2 regions of the Bacillus sp. LJBS17 genome follow, and region 2 is predicted to be linked to the other one. Evidence: a T-box and tRNA genes for the amino acid it is inferred to sense, from the RefSeq annotation. Region 2 holds a T-box; the other holds one or more tRNA genes.
What was found. A T-box is a leader RNA that pairs with one kind of tRNA and senses whether it is charged. The one in region 2 lies ahead of ileS (isoleucine--tRNA ligase), so its partner is inferred to be a tRNA-Ile.
Positions count from the first base shown of each region.

Region 1: it encodes a tRNA-Ile, which carries the amino acid that the T-box ahead of ileS (isoleucine--tRNA ligase) is inferred to sense. The anticodon was not compared.

Region 1 covers NZ_CP079759.1:3,073,129-3,082,904, forward strand. Annotated here, with positions in the region: gene glgA (glycogen synthase GlgA) at 1-1,041, opposite strand, end outside; gene glgD (glucose-1-phosphate adenylyltransferase subunit GlgD) at 1,038-2,069, opposite strand; gene KXZ66_RS15875 (glucose-1-phosphate adenylyltransferase) at 2,093-3,235, opposite strand; gene glgB (1,4-alpha-glucan branching enzyme) at 3,232-5,115, opposite strand; tRNA gene KXZ66_RS15885 (tRNA-Glu) at 5,347-5,418, opposite strand; tRNA gene KXZ66_RS15890 (tRNA-Ser) at 5,444-5,534, opposite strand; tRNA gene KXZ66_RS15895 (tRNA-Asn) at 5,538-5,612, opposite strand; tRNA gene KXZ66_RS15900 (tRNA-Ile) at 5,625-5,701, opposite strand; tRNA gene KXZ66_RS15905 (tRNA-Gly) at 5,717-5,790, opposite strand; tRNA gene KXZ66_RS15910 (tRNA-His) at 5,801-5,876, opposite strand; tRNA gene KXZ66_RS15915 (tRNA-Phe) at 5,894-5,969, opposite strand; tRNA gene KXZ66_RS15920 (tRNA-Asp) at 5,982-6,058, opposite strand; tRNA gene KXZ66_RS15925 (tRNA-Met) at 6,070-6,146, opposite strand; tRNA gene KXZ66_RS15930 (tRNA-Ser) at 6,164-6,256, opposite strand; tRNA gene KXZ66_RS15935 (tRNA-Ile) at 6,263-6,339, opposite strand; tRNA gene KXZ66_RS15940 (tRNA-Met) at 6,342-6,418, opposite strand; tRNA gene KXZ66_RS15945 (tRNA-Ala) at 6,439-6,511, opposite strand; tRNA gene KXZ66_RS15950 (tRNA-Pro) at 6,517-6,593, opposite strand; tRNA gene KXZ66_RS15955 (tRNA-Arg) at 6,609-6,685, opposite strand; tRNA gene KXZ66_RS15960 (tRNA-Leu) at 6,695-6,780, opposite strand; tRNA gene KXZ66_RS15965 (tRNA-Gly) at 6,795-6,869, opposite strand; tRNA gene KXZ66_RS15970 (tRNA-Leu) at 6,875-6,961, opposite strand; tRNA gene KXZ66_RS15975 (tRNA-Lys) at 6,972-7,047, opposite strand; tRNA gene KXZ66_RS15980 (tRNA-Thr) at 7,085-7,160, opposite strand; tRNA gene KXZ66_RS15985 (tRNA-Val) at 7,193-7,268, opposite strand; rRNA gene rrf (5S ribosomal RNA) at 7,291-7,406, opposite strand; rRNA gene KXZ66_RS15995 (23S ribosomal RNA) at 7,539-9,776, opposite strand, start outside.
Region 2 covers NZ_CP079759.1:1,589,374-1,599,149, forward strand. Annotated here, with positions in the region: gene ylmB (N-formyl-4-amino-5-aminomethyl-2-methylpyrimidine deformylase) at 1-460, shown strand, start outside; gene KXZ66_RS08240 (YlmC/YmxH family sporulation protein) at 543-788, shown strand; gene pgeF (peptidoglycan editing factor PgeF) at 951-1,787, shown strand; gene KXZ66_RS08250 (YggS family pyridoxal phosphate-dependent enzyme) at 1,794-2,486, shown strand; gene sepF (cell division protein SepF) at 2,483-2,938, shown strand; gene KXZ66_RS08260 (YggT family protein) at 2,945-3,217, shown strand; gene KXZ66_RS08265 (YlmH family RNA-binding protein) at 3,278-4,051, shown strand; gene divIVA (septum site-determining protein DivIVA) at 4,145-4,639, shown strand; T-box leader at 4,702-4,928, shown strand; gene ileS (isoleucine--tRNA ligase) at 4,981-7,746, shown strand; gene ylyA (sporulation-related RNA polymerase-binding protein YlyA) at 7,890-8,264, shown strand; gene lspA (signal peptidase II) at 8,367-8,831, shown strand; gene KXZ66_RS08290 (RluA family pseudouridine synthase) at 8,833-9,744, shown strand.

The DNA.
Region 1 (9,776 bases), 1.5 Mb from region 2:
AAAAGCAAATTCTGCATACCGGAAATAATCTTCAAATTCACGTTCTCCTGTGCCCAGCACAACCAGCTGTATGTCTTGCTCCTCAAGAAGTTCATGCATAATTCTGCGGACAAGATCAAGCCCCTTTTGTTTAGTGAGCCTTGTCACCATACTGATCAGCGGAATATCGTTTTTCTCTGGAAGCCCCATCCGCCGCTGAAGCTTCGTTTTGTTTTCCAACTTGCATGCAAGATCCCCTGAATCGTATTGCGCCTCTATATAAGGATCGCTTTTCGGCTGATAGAACGTATCATCAATGCCATTTAATATGCCGGTTACATCATTTTCCCTATATTGCAAAACCTGTTCCAGCTGCTCACCATAATACGGCGTCATGATTTCATTTCTGTAAGTGGGGCTCACAGTTGTCACATGATCAGCCGCAATGATGCCCGCCTTCATAAAATTAACAAATCCGTTGCATTCTAACCTTTCATAATGAAAATGATCCATCTCAAGACCCAGCAAGTCATGTGTGACATCAGGAGGGAATATGCCTTGAAACTGCAGGTTGTGGATCGTGAGCACGCTTTTCATCCGTTCATAAAAAGGATGTTTTCTGTACTCCTCTTTCAGCAAATAATTGACCATCGCTGTATGCCAATCGTGAGTATGAACAATATCGGCTTGAACATTCACAACTTTGGCAGCCTCCAGCACAGCTCTTGAAAAAAAGGCAAACCGCTCACCGTCATCATAATGCCCGTACAACGAATCCCTGTTGAAATAGTACTCATTGTCGATGAAGTAATAATTCACATCATCTTCGTCCATATGTTCAATTCCGCAATATTGCTGACGCCAGCCGACAGCTACGGTGCACTCAGCCTTTTTCTTCATACGCTTTTTCCACAGCTCAGGTATTTGGCTGTACTTCGGCAGCATCACATATACTTCATTGCCTAATCGCGCAAGCGCCTTCGGAAGAGCGCCTGCTACATCGGCAAGACCTCCTGATTTAACAAATGGGGTGCATTCAGACACAGCAAATAATATCTTCAAGAATTCATCAGCTCTCCTTGCACCAAACCTTTTCTTAATACAAGCGGCTGGTCAGCTGTTCCAGCAGCTTCCGTCGCCTTGCCGATTTTAACGTCCTTATCCGAAATGACCTGCTCAAGAAGACAATCCTCGCCAATCTGCGTTTTTTGCATAATAATACAGTTTTTCAGCTTCGTACCCTTTCCGACATGGACCGCCCTGAACAAAATGCAGTTTTCAACCTCTCCTTCAAGCACACAGCCGTTTGCCACCAAAGAATTTTTGACAGTGCTGTGTTTTCCGTATTTCGTCGGCGGTTCATCCTTCACTTTTGTGTAGATAGGCTGCTGCGGCAAAAACACCTGCTGCCAAAAACGGGGCTGAATGAGTTCCATACTGTGGGTATAATATTTTTCCACCGAATCAATAACTGCGGCATAACCTGAATATTCATAAGGGCAAATGGTCAGAGCGGAAGCTTCCTTTTCAACAGCCTCCTGAATGGTTTTATAGCCTTTTTCACTATGTCCGTAGATCAAATCTTTTAAAAGTGTTGTAGACATGATATAAATTTGCAGCGACTGGCCGTCCTGAAATACCTCGGTGACATCGCAGCCAACCTCCTGATGGCGTTTCAGCACATATTGAAATTGAATGTTGCATACGGTATGGCTGTTGGAGATTACAGCATATTGCTGAGTGCTTCTGTGGAAGTAATCTAGATGGTCCGAAAACTGGCGAAAGGAACCGAATTCATCGTATTCGTGATGAAGATGGGGAGACGGGAAAAAAAAGAGGCCGTCCTTTTTCCGGTGCAAATCCCATTCCTTACCCGCCCCAAGGTGATCCATGAGCGAACGGTAACGATACTTCGGAAAAATTGCAACACTCCTAATATCCGCATTCACCATGTTGGAAAGCATAAAATCAATCAGTCGGTACCTGCCGGCAAAAGGGATCGCCCCGAGCGACCGCTGTGCTGTTAAATCCTGAAGAGAATGCTTATATGTGGTTTCATCTATAACACCTAACATTTGATTATTGAACACTGACTCTGCCCCCTCTTCAGTAATTAAATCAATTCTTTTTCTACAAATTCCTCTGAAACGAGCAGCACCTCTTCAATGTCTTTTTCGGAGCGAATCACTGCGCCATCCGGCAGCACCATCCCATTAGGAACAATGGCATTTTCAATGACTACATGCTCCCCAATCGTCACATCCGGCATTATGACGGATGATGTAACAGTCGTATGCTTACCGACAGTCACACCTTGAAAAAGAACGGAGTGAGACACATTTCCATATACAACACAACCTTCGTTCACAAGCGAATCTTGAACCTGCGCATCAGATGAAATAAATTGCGGAGGCTGATTTGGATTGACGGAGTAAATTTTCCATTTGCGTTCAAACAGCTTCAGCTCCGAGTCCTCTTTTAACAAATCCATATTGGCTTCCCACAAGCTCTGCACCGTTCCGACATCCTTCCAATATCCCTTGAACGGATAAGCAGAAAGCTTCTTTTTCTCCTCCAAAAGCAGAGGAATAATGTCTTTGCCGAAGTCGTGGCTAGAATAAGGGTTTTGATCGTCCATCTCAAGATACTGTTTCAAAAGCTGCCAATTGAATATATAAATTCCCATTGAGGCAAGATTGCTCTTAGGGAATTTGGGCTTTTCATCAAAATGTGTGATCGTCCCATCTGGATTGGCCTTCATGATGCCGAACCGGCTTGCTTCCTCCCAGCCCACTTCGATGACAGAGATGGTCACATCTGCTTTCTTTTCAATGTGATAATCAAGCATTTTGCCGTAGTCCATTTTGTATATGTGATCTCCTGATAAAATCAGTACATACTCCGGATCATACTGATTCAAATAATTGAGATTTTCATAAATGGCGCTTGCCGTCCCTTTATACCATTTGACTTCTGATGACTCGGCATAAGGGGGTAAAACCGTCACGCCGCCATTATATCTATCCAGGTCCCATGCACTGCCGATCCCAATATAGGAATTCAGCTCAAGCGGCTGATATTGCGTTAAAATCCCGACTGTGTCTATGCCTGAATTAGAACAGTTGCTTAGGGTAAAATCAATAATCCTGTATTTTCCCCCGAAAGATACAGCCGGTTTGGCCATATTTTTTGTTAATCCGCTGAGACGGCTGCCCTTCCCGCCGGCAAGGAGCATGGCTACACATTGTTTTTTCATCTTTTTATCTCTCCTCTTTTTTTAACCGCCCGTAAAATCGAGATGCCGTAAGGGGGGATGGTCATCGTGATATAACACGGTTTATGATGAAGTGCTCCCTTTTTGGCCGATAACGGCTTTTTGTTGATTTGCCCTGAGCCTCCATATGTTTCACTGTCACTGTTAAGCACTTCAATGTATTGAGTAAAAAAAGGAACTCCAACATCATATTGATGATAGACCACGGGTGTAAAATTACAAATGATGACAAGCGCCTCACCGTGCTTTTTGCCATAACGAATAAAAGAAAAGATTGATTGTTCGTCATTATGGACATCAATCCATTCAAACGATTGTGCACGATGGTCATGCTCATAAAGGATTTTGCTTTTTTGGTAAAAGCGGAGAAGATCTTGCGTAAAAACGCTGGCTTTCTGATGCATGGGGAAGGAGTCCAAAAACCAATCAAGCTGTTCTGTATCTTTCCATTCATCAAATTGGGCAAACTCTGATCCCATAAAGATCAATTTCTTTCCGGGATGCACTGTCATATAGCCCAGCAAAAGCCGATACTGGGCAAATTTCTGCCAGTAGTCGCCAGGCATTTTATTAAGAAGTGATTTTTTTCCGTATACGACTTCATCATGAGAAAACGGCAATACAAAATGTTCACTAAACGCATATAGTAATGAAAAAGAGATAAGCTGATGACAATGCCGCCTTTCTTCGGGCGGCGTCTCCATGTATTTCAGTACGTCATTCATCCATCCCATATTCCATTTATAATGAAAACCAAGCCCCCCTTCCTCAACGGCACCTGTCACTTGAGGCCATTCTGTAGAATCTTCCGCAATCATCATCACATGTGGATATGCCTCTCTCATGGTTTGATTGAGTTTTTTTAAAAAATCAACAGCATATGGATTCGTGTGGCGTTCATCCTGATTTGGCCAATACAGGATATTAGCCACTGCATCAACCCTAAATCCATCTATATGATAGAATTCCGCCCAGTACAACGCATTCGAAATTAAAAAACTATGAACTTCCGGTTTCCCCAGGTCAAAGTTTGCCGTGCCCCATAACCAGTTCTCCCGATCACGTTCTTCTTTGTATTCATAAAGCGGTTCTCCATCAAACATATAAAGGCCATGTGCATCTTTACAAAAATGTCCGGGGACCCAATCCAAAATGACTCCGATATTTTGTTGATGACATTCATCAACAAACTTCATCAGATCATGCGGCGGGCCAAACCTGCTTGTCGGGCTGTAATACCCCGTTCCTTGGTACCCCCATGAACGATCATATGGATGCTCATACACCGGAAGCAGTTCAATATGGGTAAACCCATGCTCCTTGATATAAGGGATAAGCGTCTGACTTAATTCTTTATAGGAATAATGCCTGCCATCAGAATGCTTCTTCCAAGACCCAAGATGCAGTTCATAAATGAAAACAGGTTTTTCATACAGCGTCTTAGCCTTCTGTTTCTTTTGCCATTTTTGATCTTGCCAGCTGTACCCTTCCAAATCGTAAGTAAGTGACGCTGTGTTTGGTCTGACTTCTGAATAAATAGCGTATGGATCTGCCTTCAGCCTGATCTCACCGTTATTCGTCACGATTTCATATTTATATCGTTCCTTTTCTCCTATACCTGGAATAAATAACGTCCAAATGCCATTATCATTCACTCTGTGCATCACATGCTCTTCTCCAGACCAGCTGTTAAAATCTCCAGCCACTCGTACTTCCGACGCATGAGGCGCCCACACACAGAATTCATATCCGCTTTTGCCATTCAGCTCGCGGTAATGCGAGCCAAACAGCTGATAGCTTTTAAACAGACTGCCTTCGTGAAAAAGATAAACATCATGTGCTGTCGGGCTGGCAGCGGCCATGTAATCATCCTTTCTGACATCATAGTTTTCATTTATAGTATTTATTCGAAGAAATAAAAAAAAGCCCTTTCCTGAAAGCGCTTATACTTATAGACAATTAACTTCATTTTCTGAAGAAAAACGAAATATATGGAGATTTTTGTAGTCTGTTTTTAAAATAAAGAACAAAATCTAAGACATATCATGATTTAGAAAACAAAAAAACCTTGCAGGATATGCAAGGCTTCTGGATGACCCGTACGGGATTCGAACCCGTGTTACCGCCGTGAAAGGGCGGTGTCTTAACCGCTTGACCAACGGGCCGATAATTATGATATCTGTAATCATATGGCGGAGAAGGAGGGATTTGAACCCTCGCGCCGCTTACACGACCTACACCCTTAGCAGGGGCGCCTCTTCAGCCACTTGAGTACTTCTCCATTTGGCTCCACAGGCAGGATTCGAACCTGCGACCGATCGGTTAACAGCCGATAGCTCTACCACTGAGCTACTGTGGAATACAAAAGTCATGGTGGGCCTGAATGGACTCGAACCATCGACCTCACGCTTATCAGGCGTGCGCTCTAACCAGCTGAGCTACAGGCCCATGACGATATAGAAATGGAGCGGGTGATGGGAATCGAACCCACGACATCAGCTTGGAAGGCTGAGGTTTTACCACTAAACTACACCCGCAATTTTTATTTGGGGCGATTGATGGGAATCGAACCCACGAATGCCAGAGCCACAATCTGGTGCGTTAACCACTTCGCCACAACCGCCAAAATATATTGATAAATGGTGGCTCGGGACGGAATCGAACCGCCGACACACGGATTTTCAGTCCGTTGCTCTACCAACTGAGCTACCGAGCCTAAGTATTTAAATGGCGGTCCGGACGGGACTCGAACCCGCGACCTCCTGCGTGACAGGCAGGCATTCTAACCAACTGAACTACCGGACCATTTTAAAATTTGGTTGCGGGGGCAGGATTTGAACCTGCGACCTTCGGGTTATGAGCCCGACGAGCTACCGAACTGCTCCACCCCGCGATGATTAGGAATATGTATGGCGGAGGAAGAGGGATTCGAACCCCCGCGGGCTTTGACACCCCTGTCGGTTTTCAAGACCGATCCCTTCAGCCAGACTTGGGTATTCCTCCGTATAGTGGTGGACCTTGTAGGACTCGAACCTACGACCGGACGGTTATGAGCCGTCTGCTCTAACCAACTGAGCTAAAGGTCCATTGGTAGCGGCGGAGGGGATCGAACCCCCGACCTCACGGGTATGAACCGTACGCTCTAGCCAGCTGAGCTACACCGCCAAATATTTTTTGAAACCAAGTGGAGCCTAGCGGGATCGAACCGCTGACCTCCTGCGTGCAAAGCAGGCGCTCTCCCAGCTGAGCTAAGGCCCCAAGAATGGTCGGGAAGACAGGATTCGAACCTGCGACCCCATGGTCCCAAACCATGTGCTCTACCAAGCTGAGCTACTTCCCGATTTCATATAGATCATGGCGCGCCCGAGAGGAGTCGAACCCCTAACCTTTTGATCCGTAGTCAAACGCTCTATCCAATTGAGCTACGGGCGCAACACTTAATGCCGAGGGCCGGACTTGAACCGGCACGGTAGTCACCTACCGCAGGATTTTAAGTCCTGTGTGTCTGCCAATTCCACCACCCCGGCGTGGATGGTATAGTTGGAGCGGAAGACGGGATTCGAACCCGCGACCCCCACCTTGGCAAGGTGGTGTTCTACCACTGAACTACTTCCGCAGAAATGGTGCGGATGAAGGGACTTGAACCCCCACGTCTGTAAAGACACTAGAGCCTGATTCTAGCGCGTCTGCCAATTCCGCCACATCCGCAACATGTAAATGGTGAGCCATGAAGGACTCGAACCTTCGACCCTCTGATTAAAAGTCAGATGCTCTACCAACTGAGCTAATGGCTCTTCTTACAAGAGACTTGAATATTATATCATATAAAAGTGGTGCCGGCAAGAGGACTTGAACCCCCAACCTACTGATTACAAGTCAGTTGCTCTACCAATTGAGCTACACCGGCATATATGTAAAACCGATATGTATAATGAAAAATGGTGGAGGATGACGGGCTCGAACCGCCGACCCTCTGCTTGTAAGGCAGATGCTCTCCCAGCTGAGCTAATCCTCCATACTTGCACTAACGTGCAATTGCTTGGCGGCGTCCTACTCTCACAGGGGGAAACCCCCGACTACCATCGGCGCTGAAGAGCTTAACTTCCGTGTTCGGTATGGGAACGGGTGTGACCTCTTCGCTATCGCCACCAAACAAATGCCTTCAGGATGAAGGTACTGGGCGTTTCTCACAGGATGTGAGAGCCCTTAGCGGAGTTTCCTTACCTTCCGCCTTTAGAGAGGTGTTCTCTCAAAACTAGATAACAGGTGTGACATCATTCAAAATGTGGTTAAGTCCTCGATCGATTAGTATCTGTCAGCTCCATGTGTCGCCACACTTCCACCTCAGACCTATCAACCTGATCATCTTTCAGGGATCTTACTTCCTTACGGAATGGGAAATCTCATCTTGAGGGGGGCTTCATGCTTAGATGCTTTCAGCACTTATCCCGTCCGCACATAGCTACCCAGCGATGCCCTTGGCAGAACAACTGGTACACCAGCGGTGCGTCCATCCCGGTCCTCTCGTACTAAGGACAGCTCCTCTCAAATTTCCTGCGCCCGCGACGGATAGGGACCGAACTGTCTCACGACGTTCTGAACCCAGCTCGCGTACCGCTTTAATGGGCGAACAGCCCAACCCTTGGGACCGACTACAGCCCCAGGATGCGATGAGCCGACATCGAGGTGCCAAACCTCCCCGTCGATGTGGACTCTTGGGGAGATAAGCCTGTTATCCCCGGGGTAGCTTTTATCCGTTGAGCGATGGTACCTTCCATGCGGAACCACCGGATCACTAAGCCCGACTTTCGTCCCTGCTCGACTTGTAGGTCTCGCAGTCAAGCTCCCTTGTGCCTTTACACTCTGCGAATGATTTCCAACCATTCTGAGGGAACCTTTGGGCGCCTCCGTTACCTTTTAGGAGGCGACCGCCCCAGTCAAACTGCCCACCTGACACTGTCTCCCCGCCCGATAAGGGCGGCGGGTTAGAAGGTCAATACAGCCAGGGTAGTATCCCACCGATGCCTCCACCGAAGCTGGCGCTCCGGTTTCCAAGGCTCCTACCTATCCTGTACAAGCTGTACCAACATTCAATATCAGGCTGCAGTAAAGCTCCACGGGGTCTTTCCGTCCTGTCGCGGGTAACCTGCATCTTCACAGGTACTATAATTTCACCGAGTCTCTCGTTGAGACAGTGCCCAGATCGTTGCGCCTTTCGTGCGGGTCGGAACTTACCCGACAAGGAATTTCGCTACCTTAGGACCGTTATAGTTACGTACGCCGTTTACTGGGGCTTCAATTCGCACCTTCGCTTACGCTAAGCGCTCCTCTTAACCTTCCAGCACCGGGCAGGCGTCAGCCCCTATACTTCGCCTTACGGCTTCGCAGAGACCTGTGTTTTTGCTAAACAGTCGCCTGGGCCTATTCACTGCGGCTCTCTCGGGCTTGCACCCTAACAGAGCACCCCTTCTCCCGAAGTTACGGGGTCATTTTGCCGAGTTCCTTAACGAGAGTTCTCTCGATCACCTTAGGATTCTCTCCTCGCCTACCTGTGTCGGTTTGCGGTACGGGCACCTCTCACCTCGCTAGAGGCTTTTCTTGGCAGTGTGGAATCAGGAACTTCGCTACTATATTTCGCTCGCCATCACAGCTCAGCCTTATGGGAAACGGATTTGCCTATTTCCCAGCCTAACTGCTTGGACGCGGATATCCAATACCGCGCTTACCCTATCCTCCTGCGTCCCCCCATTGCTCAAATGGTGAGGAGGTGGTACAGGAATATCAACCTGTTGTCCATCGCCTACGCCTTTCGTACTCGGCTTAGGTCCCGACTAACCCTGAGCGGACGAGCCTTCCTCAGGAAACCTTAGGCATTCGGTGGAGGGGATTCTCACCCCTCTTTCGCTACTCATACCGGCATTCTCACTTCTAAGCGCTCCACCAGTCCTTCCGGTCTGGCTTCACAGCCCTTAGAACGCTCTCCTACCACTGTTCGAAGAACAGTCCGCAGCTTCGGTGATACGTTTAGCCCCGGTACATTTTCGGCGCAGAGTCACTCGACCAGTGAGCTATTACGCACTCTTTAAATGGTGGCTGCTTCTAAGCCAACATCCTGGTTGTCTAAGCAACTCCACATCCTTTTCCACTTAACGTATACTTTGGGACCTTAGCTGGCGGTCTGGGCTGTTTCCCTTTCGACTACGGATCTTATCACTCGCAGTCTGACTCCCAAGGATAAGTCATTGGCATTCGGAGTTTGACTGAATTCGGTAACCCGGTAGGGTCCCTAGTCCAATCAGTGCTCTACCTCCAAGACTCTTACCTTGAGGCTAGCCCTAAAGCTATTTCGGAGAGAACCAGCTATCTCCAGGTTCGATTGGCATTTCACCCCTACCCACACCTCATCCCCGCACTTTTCAACGTGCGTGGGTTCGGCCTCCATTCAGTGTTACCTGAACTTCACCCTGGACATGGGTAGATCACCTGGTTTCGGGTCTACGACCACGTACTCATGCGCCCTATT
Region 2 (9,776 bases):
GGACGAATGCCGGCTGTGGATCACAGTCCATTTTTATCCGAATGAAACCCATGACCAAGTGGCAGCGGAAATAGAAGATTACGTCAATCCGCTGAGTGACAGTGATATTTGGCTTAGGGAAAACCGCCCTGTATTCAAGTGGGGAGGCTCATCTATGATAGAAGACAGAGGAGAAATTTTTCCGGCATTGGAAGTTGACCCTGGCCACCCAGGCGTCTTAGCGCTAACTGCCTCTCATCAGAAAGTGAAACGGGAGTGTCCAATTATTGACGTTTCTCAATCAGTTACAGATGGCGGATGGCTGTATGATGCCGGTATTCCATGCGTAATATACGGTCCTGGAGATCTGCACAATGCACACTCTGTGAACGAGAAGGTATCGATTGAGCAGCTAGTAGAGTATACAAAAATTATACTCGATTTTATCATCAGCTGGTGCAGCCGGAAAAAAGAGCAATGACATGAAAATTTCTTCTTGCTGACAAGGTTCAGCCTGCCCGTTCATATACTTGAACAAAAGGACGGAAAAAGGACGTGATGGAATGATCAGCATTTCAGAATTTCAGGTAAAGGATGTCGTCAATGTCTCAAACGGAAAAAAGCTGGGGAGTATTGGTGATATTGATATCAATGTGACCACTGGTAAAATTCAGGCGATCATACTAGGAGGAAATGGGAAAGTTCTCGGATTTTTTGGAAAAGAAGAGGAATTGGTCATTCCATGGCGAAATATAGTAAAAATCGGGGAAGATGTAATCTTGGTCCGATTAAGTGAACCACATGCATAAACCTGCTTGTCTGCCGCAGATTGGCAAATGCCGGAAGTCTCGATTCTTCCGGCACATTTCATTTAGAAATATGCAAATCGGCGCTCAACGTATGCAGTAAGATGTGGTAAAATAAGTGGGAAATTCCGCTTTTTTAAATGTTTGTCGAAAGGTTGGATCATCATGAATACATATCACCCATTCAGTCTTACCACACCCTCGACACTCATGATACAAGACTGGGCTCAAACGAATCAAAACAACAAAGAGGTCATTGCCGGATTTACGACAAAAAACGGCGGTGTCAGCCAAAAGCCTTTTGAATCGTTAAATACAGGATTGCACGTTCATGACAAAGATGCAGATGTAGTTAAAAATCGTGAATATATTGCCGATATGTTTAATACTGATTTGCAGTCTTGGGTATTCGCTGATCAGACACATGATAATCGCGTTCAGAAAGTGACGCAGAGGGATAGGGGAAAAGGCGCCCGTGAGTATCACACGGCTCTAAAAGCAACGGACGGGCTCTATACAAATGAAAAAAATGTATTTTTGGCATTATGCTTTGCTGATTGTGTGCCTCTTTTCTTTTATGATCCGGTTAAGTCGCTTGTCGGAGTCGCCCATGCCGGGTGGAAAGGCACCGTCAAACAGATTGGCAGAGAAATGGTGAAGCAATGGACTGAGAAGGAAGGTTCAAATCCCTCAGATATTTACGCTGTTATTGGCCCGTCTATCAGCGGAGCATGCTATACGGTAGACGACCGCGTAATGGATGCTGTCCGCGCATTGCCGGTTTCAGCAGACCTTGCCGTTAATCAGACGGCAAAGGCACAATATCAGCTTGATCTGAAAGAGCTGAACCGTCTTATACTGATGGACAGCGGTTTGGCAAGTGAACAAATTTCTGTCAGCGGTTTATGCACGGAAAGCGAGCCGTCTCTTTTCTATTCTCACCGCCGCGATCAGGGGAAAACTGGACGGATGATGTCCTTTATCGGAATGAAGGAGGCATAAAAGATCTTGCGTGTTGTTGATAATTTACGACATATAAACGAACGAATAAACGAAGCATGTAACAGATCGGGCCGCAGCTCCGATGAAGTTACGGTTATTGCAGTCACTAAATATGTATCGCCTGAAAGAGCACAGGAGGCAGTAGATGCTGGCATCACCTGCCTCGGAGAGAATCGGGATGCGGAACTGCTCCGCAAACAGGAATTGATAAAAGGGAATCCGGAATGGCATTTTATCGGCAGTCTGCAATCAAGAAAAGCAAAATCTGTCGTCAATTCGGTTTCCTATATCCATTCCCTAGACCGGCTCTCATTAGCGAAAGAAATTGAAAAACGGGCTGAAGGTACTGTACGATGCTTTGTGCAGGTCAATACCTCTCTTGAGCCTTCTAAACACGGCATGAAAAAAGAAGAAGTCATTCCATTCATACAGGAGCTTTCCGGTTTCGAACATATCCTTGTTGCCGGGCTGATGACAATGGCTCCGCTGACTGATGATCAAGATCAGATCAGAAGCTGTTTCAGGTCGCTGAGAGAACTCCGTGACCAGGTTCAGAAGCTGAACCAGCCGAACGCTCCGTGTACTGAACTGTCGATGGGCATGTCAAATGATTTTGAAATTGCAATTGAAGAAGGAGCTACTTATATTAGAATCGGCTCATCGTTAGTCGGAAATGAAACAGGGGGTGTACAGCAATGAGTATGAAAAATAAACTGAAAAACTTTTTCTCAATGGAAGATGAAGAATACGAATATGAATATATTGAGACAGAGCGGGAATCTCATGAGGAGCATGAGCAAAAAGAAAAGCCGGCTTATACGGGGAATAAACCTTCGGGCAAACAGAATGTAGTGAGCTTGCAAAGTGTTCAGAAATCCTCTAAAGTGGTGTTGAGTGAGCCGCGCGTTTATGCGGAGGCGCAGGAAATAGCCGACCATTTGAAGAACCGGCGGGCAGTTGTCGTCAATCTTCAGCGGATACAACATGACCAGGCGAAGCGGATTGTTGACTTTTTAAGCGGAACCGTTTATGCCATTGGCGGCGATATTCAAAGAATCGGCTCAGATATTTTCCTCTGCACGCCTGACAACGTAGATGTATCAGGCACAATTTCTGAGCTCATATCTGAAGACGAACATCAGAGGTGGTAAAGCGAGATGATCCTTTATCAAGTTTTTTCGGTTTTAAGCTTATTAATCACAATATACTCATTTGCCCTGATCATATATATTTTTATGTCATGGGTGCCGAGTACGAGGGAAACAGCAGTCGGGCGTTTTTTGGCTTCGATTTGTGAACCATATCTCGAACCATTCAGAAAAATCATTCCTCCGATTGCAATGCTGGATATTTCACCAATCGTAGCAATACTTGTGCTTCGGTTTGCGACAACCGGCTTGTGGGGACTTTATCGCATGATTGCGTTTTAATGTGACAGTTTGATAGGGGCTTGGCAGCAGCCAAGCCTCTTTACATAGAAGGGAAAGACGATGAGCGATATATATCAGCACTTCAGAAAAGACGAGCGGGCCTTTATTGATCAAGCGCTCGAATGGAAAAGAATTGTCCAGGAGCAGTACAGGATGAAGCTGACCGACTTTTTAGATCCCCGAGAGCAGGTCATCCTCTCTGCTGTTACGGGACAGGCAGATGTCGGGCTTGCCTTTTCCGGCGGCTATGACAGAGCGGAGCGGAAACGGGCGATTCTGTATCCAGAGTACATTACTCCGGAAGAATCAGATTTTGAACTGCAGGCGTTTAACGTCCGTTATGCTGACAAGTTTGTCTCAGTAGATCATCGTTCTCTGCTTGGTGCATTAATGGGCATAGGATTAAAGCGGCAAAAATTCGGTGACATCGTGTTTTCTGAGACAGCAGTGCAATTGATTGTCTCAGCCGATACCGCTGATTTTGTGGCTGCACAGCTGACCCAAGCAGGCAAAGCGGCGGTCAGCCTAGAGAAAATCGACTTGTCAGACCTTAACATTCCAGCAGTTGATGTCGAAATAAGAGATGACACGGTTTCTTCTTTAAGGCTTGACGCCGTCTGCGCCTCTATGAGCAGGCAATCCCGCCAGAAATCACAGACGCTTGTGAAAAACGGCCTTGTGAAAGTGAACTGGAAGGTGGTTGAAGATCCTTCATACATAGTCGCGGAAGGGGACATGCTGTCAATCAGAGGTTTTGGCCGGTGCAGCTTAACAAAAATCGAAGGGAAAACCAAAAAAGACAAATGGAGAGTTACGTTTGAACGACAAAAATAGTCGGTTTTTCAGTTTTTTTCTCCATCTGTGCGAAATTTGTTTTATAATGTGAACTAGATAACCGTACTGAAATGTAAAAATGGAGGTGGCATCATGCCATTAACGCCAAATGATATTCACAACAAGACGTTTACAAAAAGTTTTCGCGGATATGATGAAGATGAAGTAAATGAATTCCTAGCCCAAGTCAGAAAAGATTACGAAATTGTTCTCCGCAAGAAAACTGAGCTTGAAGCGAAAGTCAATGAACTAGATGAAAGAATCGGACACTTTGCCAATATTGAGGAAACATTGAATAAATCAATTTTAGTTGCTCAAGAAGCGGCTGAAGACGTAAAACGCAATTCTCAAAAAGAGGCAAAGCTGATTGTTCGGGAAGCGGAGAAAAACGCTGATCGCATTATCAACGAATCGTTATCAAAATCAAGAAAAATTGCAATGGAAATTGAAGAGCTGAAAAAACAGTCTAAAGTGTTCAGAACACGTTTCCAAATGCTGATTGAAGCTCAGCTTGATCTTCTGAAAAATGACGATTGGGATCATCTCCTTGAGTATGAAGTCGACGCTGTATTTGAGGAAAAGGAATAAATTCTCTGATTATCTTGACATTTTCTTAGCTTGTCGAATATAATACGTTCATAAATTCAGATGAAAAAACGGTTGAAAGGGACAGTCATGTTTCCTTCAGGCCTTCATAGCGACCCGGAGATGGTGAGAGTCCGGGATGGCCGGAATCATGTAGATCAGCCCTTTAGTTTCCTTGCTGAACTCACAGTAGGTTAGGACGTTCATCACGTTACGATGCTCAAGAGGAAAAAGCGTATGCTGGCTTTTTCTAAAAGGGTGGTACCGCGAGATAAGCTTTCTCGTCCCTTATGGGATGAGAGGGCTTTTTTTATTTTCTGAAAAAATGCAGTGGAGGAATGAAAATGGATTTTAAAGACACGCTCTTAATGCCAAAAACAGATTTCCCGATGCGTGGAAATTTGCCAAACCGTGAGCCTGATATTCAAAAGAAATGGGAGGAAGAGGATATCTATCGTCTTGTGCAGGAACGGACGAAAGACCGCCCGAAATTTGTTTTACATGACGGACCTCCGTATGCAAACGGCGACATCCATATGGGCCATGCACTTAACAAGATTTTGAAAGACTTCATTGTCCGCTATAAATCAATGAGCGGCTACAACGCACCGTATGTGCCGGGCTGGGATACACACGGATTGCCAATTGAAACAGCTCTGACAAAAAACAAAAAGGTCAACCGCAAAGAAATGTCAGTAGCGGAATTCCGCAAACTATGCGAAGAGTACGCTTGGAAGCAAATCGAGGGACAGCGTGAGCAATTCAAACGTCTTGGTGTCCGCGGTGACTGGGAAAACCCATATGTGACATTAAAACCGGAATACGAAGCGCAGCAAATCCGCGTATTTGGTGAAATGGCAAAACGAGGCTACATTTACAAAGGCCTTAAACCGGTTAACTGGTCACCTTCAAGTGAGTCTGCTCTGGCTGAAGCCGAGATCGAATATCAAGACAAACGTTCAGCATCTATTTACGTCGCTTTTGGTGTAAAAGACGGAAAAGGCGTTCTTGAAAACGGCGAGCGCATCATCATTTGGACAACAACGCCTTGGACAATTCCGGCGAACCTTGGAATCTCAGTGCACCCTGATCTTGAGTACAGCGTGATTGCAGTAGGTGAAGACCGCTTTGTCGTAGCAAGTGCCTTAGTCGAAAATGTTGCATCGGCATGCGGATTTGATCAGTATGAAGTGACAAGAACGGTCAAAGGGAAAGACCTTGAGAACATTATCGCTGAACACCCGCTATATGGCAGAGACTCTCTCGTTATGCTTGGTGAACACGTAACAACTGATGCCGGAACAGGCTGTGTTCATACAGCGCCAGGACATGGGGAAGATGACTTTATCATCGGCCAAAAATACGGTTTAGATGTGCTTTGCCCGGTTGATGAAAAAGGTGTAATGACAAGCGAAGCTCCTGGGTTTGAAGGCATGTTCTATGATGATGCAAACAAAGCGATCACACAGCAGCTCGATGAAAAAGGCGCACTTGTGAAGCTTGAATTCATTACTCACTCTTATCCGCATGATTGGAGAACAAAAAAACCAACCATTTTCAGAGCGACAGCGCAATGGTTTGCGTCTATTAAAGATTTCAGATCAGACCTGCTGGATGCCATTAAAGAAACCAAATGGGTTCCTGAATGGGGCGAGCAGCGTTTGCACAACATGGTTCGGGACCGCGGAGACTGGTGTATTTCCAGACAGCGTGCGTGGGGTGTGCCGATTCCGGTATTTTACGCTGAAAACGGAGAACCGATTATTACAGATGAAACCATTGAACATGTTTCTGAATTGTTCAGACAGCACGGATCAAACATTTGGTTTGAAAAAGAAGCAAAGGATCTTCTTCCGGAAGGCTTTACGCATCCTGGCAGCCCGAACGGCACATTTACAAAAGAACAGGATATCATGGATGTTTGGTTTGATTCAGGCTCTTCACATCAAGCAGTGCTTGAAGAACGTGATGACCTCGTTCGCCCGGCTGATTTATACCTAGAGGGATCTGACCAATATCGCGGCTGGTTTAACTCTTCTCTTTCTACAGCAGTAGCCGTAACAGGGAAAGCGCCGTATAAAGGTGTGCTCAGCCATGGGTTCGCACTGGATGGAGAAGGACGCAAGATGAGTAAATCAATCGGTAACGTTGTTGTTCCGGCTAAAGTTATGAAACAGCTTGGTGCCGACATCTTAAGATTATGGGTATCTTCAGTGGATTATCAGGCGGACGTTCGCGTGTCTGACGCCATTCTAAAGCAGGTTGCGGAAGTATATCGTAAAATCCGCAACACGTTCCGTTTCCTTCACGGCAACCTTTTCGATTTTGATCCAAAAACAAATGCGGTGGCTGTCGAAGATCTTCGTGAAGTGGATCAGTATATGCTGATTAAGCTGAACAAGCTGATTGATAAAGTGAAAAAAGCGTATGATGAGTACGAATTTGCGGTTGTGTATCACAGCATTCATAATTTCTGCACAATCGAATTGAGCTCATTCTACCTTGATTTTGCAAAAGATATTGTCTACATCGAGCATGCGGATCATCCGGATAGACGCAGCATGCAGACAGTATTCTACGAAACGCTTCTTGCATTAGTGAAGCTTTCAGCGCCTATCCTTCCACATACGGCAGACGAATTGTGGTCTCATTTAACATTTGTTGAAGAGCAGAGCGTTCAGCTGACCGATATGCCGGAAACAATCGCGGTTCCAAACAGTGAAGTGACTGAAGAAAAATTTGACCGCTTTATGGCTCTTCGTGATGACGTGCTAAAAGCGTTAGAAACTGCGCGAAATGAAAAAATTATCGGTAAATCTTTGGAAGCAAACCTGAAATTGTATCCAAACAAAGAAAACAAAGAGCTCTTGGCTTCCATAAAAGAAAACCTTTCTCAGCTGTTTATTGTGTCTGAACTGACAATCAGCGAAGAAAATGATGCGCCGAACGATGCGCAAAGCTTTGCGACAGGTAAAATCGCTGTCGAGAAAGCGGAAGGCGAAATGTGTGAGAGATCACGTGTGATTTCAAAAGATGTAGGTGCAAATCCGAAATATCCTACACTTTCATTACGCAACGCTGAAATCGTTGAAAAATACTATCAAAAATAATGAAAAGGGCCCGGCGTAAAAGCCGGGCTTTTTTTGTGCCAAGAGTGACATCCTTTAGAACGGCAGGAAAAATCTTATGGGCTTTAGATCATCATTCATAGGCAACAATAAAGGTACTACGTTAAGAGCAGGAGTTGTGAAGAATGAATGATCAACTGACCGCAATTTATACGGAACTTCTTCTGATGAAAGAAGAATTACAGTCGAGATTATTTGAGTATTCTTGCTTTCAGGTTTCTACAAGCCCGCAAGCAGCAATCAATCATAAACAAAAAGCAACTCTGATCTATCATATTAAAGAAGAGCTTCAAGACGTTCTCCTTGCATTGTCCAAAATCGAAAACGGCACATTCGGATACTGTGAAGAAACCGGGGCTCCCATTCCTCTTTCAAAGCTAGCGGTGCTGCCGACGGCCCGAACAGCAAACGATTTTCTTTATTCTGTCCAATTTGAGAAAAAAACGCTTCCGATATGGAAATCAACGGATATCGAATATGGTCAGGCACTGTATGAATAACAGTGTCTGGCCGGTTAATATGCCTGATATTTCTTTACTCCAGTGCTTTTTATTGATAAAATGCATAATGGATTAAAGTAACCGTAAACTGGAGGAACGTTTGTGCTGTATTATATGATTGCACTACTTATTATTGCAGCCGATCAATTGACAAAATGGCTAGTTGTTAAGAACATGGAACTTGGCCAAAGCATTCCGATCATTGATCAGGTATTCTATATCACCTCCCATCGCAATACGGGTGCTGCATGGGGGATATTAGCGGGTCAAATGTGGTTTTTCTACCTCATAACAACCGCTGTTATTATTGGTATTGTTTATTACATACAGCGTTATACAAAAGGACAAAGGCTTCTTGGCGTTGCCCTCGGACTTATGCTTGGCGGTGCCATCGGCAACTTTATCGATCGGGCTGTCAGACAGGAAGTTGTGGATTTTATCCATGTTATTATTGTCAATTACAATTACCCGATATTTAACATCGCGGACTCTTCACTATGTGTCGGCGTAATGCTTTTATTTATACAAATGCTGTTGGACAGCGGGAAAAAGAAAAAGGAGCAATAGCATGAATCAAATTGATATAACCGCTTCAGAAGAACAAAAAAGTGAGCGGATTGATAAATTTTTGGCATCGACTGAGAATGATTGGTCAAGAACCCAGGTTCAGCAATGGGTAAAAGACGGACAGGTTGTCGTGAATGGAAGCGCGGTGAAAGCGAATTATAAAATTCAGCCGGGTGATCAGGTGACCGTCACTGTACCCGAACCGGAAGCGCTCGACGTCCTGGCAGAGCCTATGGATCTGGATATTTATTATGAGGACCAGGATGTGCTGGTCGTCAACAAACCTCGCGGAATGGTTGTTCACCCAGCACCCGGGCATCTTACGGGCACACTTGTAAACGGCCTTATGGCTCATTGCACAGACCTTTCCGGAATAAATGGCGTGATGCGTCCGGGTATTGTTCACAGAATCGATAAGGACACGTCCGGTTTATTAATGGTGGCGAAAAATGATATGGCGCACGAGTCACTTGTAAACCAATTGGTCAACAAAACGGTCACGCGGAAATATACGGCAGTTGTCCACGGGCTTATTTCTCACGATGACGGCACAATTGACGCGCCGATCGGACGAGATAAGAAAGACCGTCAAAGCATGACTGTGACACGTGATGGCAAAAGCGCTGTCACTCATTTTCATGTACTAGAGCGTTTTCAGGATTTTACGTTAGTGGAATGCCAGCTTGAAACAGGGAGAACCCATCAAATTCGTGTTCATATGAAATATATTGGATTCCCATTAGCAGGCGATCCGAAATACGGCCCAAGAAAAACAATCGACTTTAATGGCCAAGCGCTTCACGCGGGAGTTTTAGGTTTTGACCATCCACGAACAGGAGAATATGTCGAATTTGAAGCGCCGCTTCCTGAGGATATGGCAGAAATAATCGAAAACCTCAGAAAAAACGGTTGACAGAGGGTTTCTTTTCTGAAATAATAAACGAA